DNA from 2 places in the Streptomyces sp. NPDC048496 genome. Region 1 is predicted to be linked to the other one. Evidence: riboswitches for the same ligand, from Rfam matches in the RefSeq annotation. Region 1 holds a riboswitch; the other holds the start of a gene.

Region 1 (2,195 bases):
CCAGTCCTGCTCCGGCGCCGTGATGGGTGCGGGTCTGGGCCGCCGGGGCGGTGTGGTCCGCTGGTCCACCGCGACCCGGATGTTCGTCGCCTGGGGTCTGACCCTGCCGGCCGCGGGTCTGGTCGGCGCGGGCGCGGAGTTCCTCACCAAGCAGGGCACCTGGGGTGTCGCCGTCGTCGCCGTCCTGCTCGTCGCGGGCTCCGGAGCGATCTGGCTGCTGTCCCGGCGCAAGCCGGTCGGGCACGACGATGTCGCGCCCACCGGCGAGGTCGCCGAACCGGCGGGTGTCATCACCACCGCCATCGCGGCCGTCACCCCGCCGCCGCCCGCCGGGGCGGCCGCGGTCGCCCCGGCAGTGGACACGACCACGGACCTCAAGACCACCATCCCGGCCCAGCCCGGAACCGTCGCCGCCGATCCGGCGCGGCCCGCCACGGTGTAAGGACAGATCACCATGAACATCGACTGGGCAGCCCTCGGCTCCGTTTTCGGCGTCTCGCTCGTCGTCACCGTCGCACTGGTGGGCCTCTTCACCCTGGGCATCGTCGGCCTCTCCAAGCAGCCGGAGCCGGCCGCGCAGGGCGGCTCCACCGGAGGCTCCCTGGTGCTCGCCCGCGCGGGCGCGTACCTCTGCTTCGGGCTCTGCGCGGCCTCGGTCGCGTACGGGATCTATCTGATCGTCGCCTGAGCCCCTTCCCGCACTCCCTCATCGGGCCGGACACACCTCGCGTGTGTCCGGCCCGATGTGCGTCTGCGCACACTGCACCGCCGCAGGTCAACGCCAGGTTGACGGGCGTTCGCGGAGCGTGGTGGACTGCCGGAGCCATTTACGGCGACAGCAGAGGAAGCCGGTGCGAATCCGGCGCGGTCCCGCCACTGTCACCGGGGAGCAGTCCCCCACACCGGAAGTCACGGCCCGCGCATGCGGGCTGGAAGGCCGGGGGAACTGCGGATCCGGGAGCCAGGAGACTCTCGCCGCCGGTCACGTCGAACCAGGGCGCGGACCCTGAGTGAGGACATATCGCCATGCCCGGCTGCCGTGCGTCCGCCGTTTCTGTGCCGCTCTCACCAGGAGCCGGCTGTACCAGGGTCCTTCGAGGCAGCGCGGCCGGCTGAGCCGTGCGAGCCGACCGCATCTTCGCGTACGGCGCCGCCGCCGGCCTGATCGGCGATCTGCTGCTCGGCGATCCCCGCCGGGGGCATCCGGTCGCCGCCTTCGGGCGGGCCGCGGCGGGCGTCGAACGGCGTCTGTGGCGCGACCACCGCGGGTGGGGCACCCTGCACACCCTGGTCTGCGCCGGAGGCGCTGCGGGTGGAGCCACGCTGGCCGCCCATGCCGTACGCCGTCATCCCGCCGTCTCCGTCGCCCTGACCGCGGCCGCCACCTGGTCCGTCGTCGGCGGCACCTCGCTGGGTCGCGAGGCGCGCGCCATCGGCGGCGCGCTCACCGCCGGTGACATCGAGCTGGCCCGGGAGCGCCTCCCCCATCTGTGCGGGCGCGACCCGCACTCCCTCGACGGGCCGCAGATCGCGCGCGCCGTGGTGGAGTCCGTGGCCGAGAACACCTCGGACGCGGTGGTGGGTGCCCTCGTGTGGGGCGCGCTGGGTGGCGTGCCCGGACTCGTCGCCTACCGCGCCGTCAACACCCTCGACGCGATGGTCGGGCACAAGTCGCCCCGCCATCTGCGCTACGGCTGGGCCTCGGCCCGCCTGGACGACGTCGCGGGCTGGCCCGGCGCCCGGCTCACCGCCGCGCTCGCCGTGGTTGCCGGGGGGCAGCCACGTCGAGCGCTGCGGGCCTGGCGGGCGGACGCGGGCAGGCATCCGAGCCCCAACGCGGGTCCGGTGGAGGCCTCGTTCGCGGGGGCGCTCGGCGTACGGCTCGGCGGGACCCTCGCGTACGGCGGGCGTGTCGAGCACCGGCCGGTACTGAACGGCGCGACCGGCCGTGCGGTGGAGACCGGGGACATCGAGCGCGCGGTGCGGCTGTCGCGCCGGGTGGGGGTGCTGGCTCTCGGCGTGTGCGCGGCGGGCCGGCTGATCGCGGGACGGTGGTCGCCCCCGGGGTGGCGTCCGGCCGCGGGACGGAGCGGGACATGAGCGGCGGACTGCTGGTCGCCGGAACCACGTCGGACGCGGGCAAGAGCGTCGTCACGGCAGGCATCTGCCGGTGGCTGGTGCGCCAGGGCGTGAAG
Region 2 (2,195 bases), on a different contig from region 1:
CAGCGCCCGGACCAGGTCCACGCCGCCGAAGTCGCGGGCGTCGGCGCCGGTCGCGTGCGCGGCCAGGACCAGCTGGGCGTAGGCGGCGGGGCCGCTCTCCTCGGCCCAGCTCCTGGAGTTCTTCTGCAGCCAGCCGACCGCACCGGCCGCCTTGTTCTTGTGGCCCGCGGAGGCCAGGGCGACGACCGCGTCCGCGGTGTTGCCGAAGTCGGGCTGCGGGGTGGTGTCGTCGGCGCCCGGCATCGGCGGCAGGTTCAGGTGGTTGCCGTTCTTCGCGAGGGCGCCCGCGAGGTAGAACGCGCCGTTCTGGGCGGCCTGCTCCGGCTTGACGACGTCGCCCTTCCGGCAGGCCGGCGGCTTGCCCTCGACCGCGGCGTTGTCCCCGGCGGCCAGCCCCTTGCCCATCGAGCCGAGCACGGCGGCCGCTGTGGCGTCCGCGTTCGCGGCGAGCTTCCCGGCCTTGTCGGGCTGGTACGCGAACGCGCCGCCGTCCGGGCCGCCGCACGGGATCGCGAGCGCGAGCAGCGCGTCGTACGGGGTTTTGCCGCCCGGATTCGTCATGTCGCCGATCCGCTGGCCCTGCCAGGCCAGCGCGCCGATCACGATCGAGGTGGAGTTGGCGTCGCTGGGGGAGCCCGCGTTGTAGCCCCAGCCGCCGTCCTCGTTCTGGACGGACTTCAGCCAGCGGACGCCGTTGTTGACGATGTCGCGGTGCCCGCCGACATCCGCCAGCGCCTGCACCGCGGCGGCGGTCGCGTTGGTGTCCAGCATGGTCTTGGCGTCGCACGGCTTGGAGACATCGGCGCGGTACGAGGCGTAGGCGCCGCTCGCGCACTGCTGGGCGATCAGCCAGTCCACCGACTTCGCCGCGGGCACGACCCCCTCGACGCGCTGGGCGAGGAAGGCCAGCGACTGCCGCCAGACCCCGTCGTACGTCGGGTCCTTGGTGCCGTACAGCCCGGAGGGCAGCGCAACGGACGGGGTGGGGGAGGCGGACGGCGCCGCGACCGCGGCCGGGGCAGCGGCCGCACAGAGCACGGTGGCGGTGGCGGCGAGCGCTGCTGCGCTGCGGCGTACGGTCATGGCGGGCTGAGCCTCTCCTGGTGGGGAACCGGGCACAGGCACACTCAGGCACCAGGCTCCGGCCCCGTATTCCTCGACGGTGCCGGCCACCGGGGTTCCGGTGACGCGAGCCGGTCACGACCGCGGACAGGGCATCCCGACTCACCGCTGTGTCAGCGGCTCACGGTTGCGTGGTCAGTGCCGGATTTGCACCGGCTTCCCCCTGAACGGGCATGATGACGACTCGCACACTCTACCGGGAGGTAGCCCGCTCGCCCCGGGCGGAGGGCTGCCTCACACAGCGATGTACGTCACCGGCCCGCTGCCTGGCACAGCCTCCGCGCGCCCCAGCTTCACCAGTCGGCGCACATGAGCCTCCGCCTCGGAGACGGCAATGTTCCGCGAGCCGTGCGGGATCTGTTCCCAGGGCCGGTTCCACTCCATCCGCTCGGCCAGTTGCCACGGCGTCAACGGGGTGGTGAGCAGGGCGAGCAGCCCGGTCAGCCGCTCCTCGTGATGGTCGAGGAGTTCCCTCACGCGCCCTGCCGCGTCCGTGAACGCGTACTGGTGGGCGGGCAGCACCTCGGCGACCCCGAGCCGGCCGATGCGCTCCAGCGAGTCCAGGTAGTCGCCCAGGGGGTCGGTGACCGTCGCGTCGTCCGGGTCCTCGTACAGCCCGATGTGGGGGCTGATCCCGGGCAGCAGATGGTCGCCGGAGAAGAGACGGCCGCGGCCGGGCAGATCGGCCGGATGGTCCTCCTCCAGGTGCAGGCAGACATGGCCGGGGGTGTGGCCCGGCGTCCAGATCGCCCGGAGCCGCCGGCCCGTGAGGTCGAGCAGCTCGCCGGGGACGATCTCGCGGTCCGGGAGGGCGGCGCGCAGTCCGGGGAGCGTGCGCATCCGGCCGCCCGTGCGGGCGGCGCGCAGTGGGGCGAGGTGCTCCTCCGGTGCGCCGGCCGCGGCGAGCTTCGCCGCGAGGTAGGTGAGCCAGGTGCCCGGTTCGGACTCACGGGTGCGGCGGACGATCGCGGTGTCCGCGGCGTGCATCGCGATCCACGCCCCCGAGGCCTCGCGGACCTGTCCGGAGAGTCCGTGGTGGTCGGGATGGTGGTGGGTGATGACCACGCCGTGGA

The links. Region 1 has a riboswitch for cobalamin ahead of ACGFSA_RS12695 (cobalamin biosynthesis protein). Riboswitches for the same ligand answer to the same signal wherever they lie in the genome.
Region 2: linked by a shared signal. The riboswitch ahead of ACGFSA_RS13150 (prenyltransferase/squalene oxidase repeat-containing protein) and the one ahead of ACGFSA_RS12695 (cobalamin biosynthesis protein) in region 1 are both predicted to bind cobalamin.

What each region holds. Positions count from the first base shown of each region.
Region 1 is NZ_JBICXB010000009.1:121,516-123,710, reverse strand. Features, by position in the region: gene ACGFSA_RS12705 (anion permease) at 1-442, shown strand, start outside; gene ACGFSA_RS12700 (hypothetical protein) at 455-688, shown strand; cobalamin riboswitch at 841-972, shown strand; gene ACGFSA_RS12695 (cobalamin biosynthesis protein) at 1,120-2,100, shown strand; partial or broken gene ACGFSA_RS12690 (cobyric acid synthase) at 2,097-2,195, shown strand, end outside.
Region 2 is NZ_JBICXB010000010.1:27,040-29,234, forward strand. Features, by position in the region: gene ACGFSA_RS13150 (prenyltransferase/squalene oxidase repeat-containing protein) at 1-1,083, opposite strand, end outside; cobalamin riboswitch at 1,191-1,325, opposite strand; gene ACGFSA_RS13155 (MBL fold metallo-hydrolase) at 1,357-2,195, opposite strand, start outside.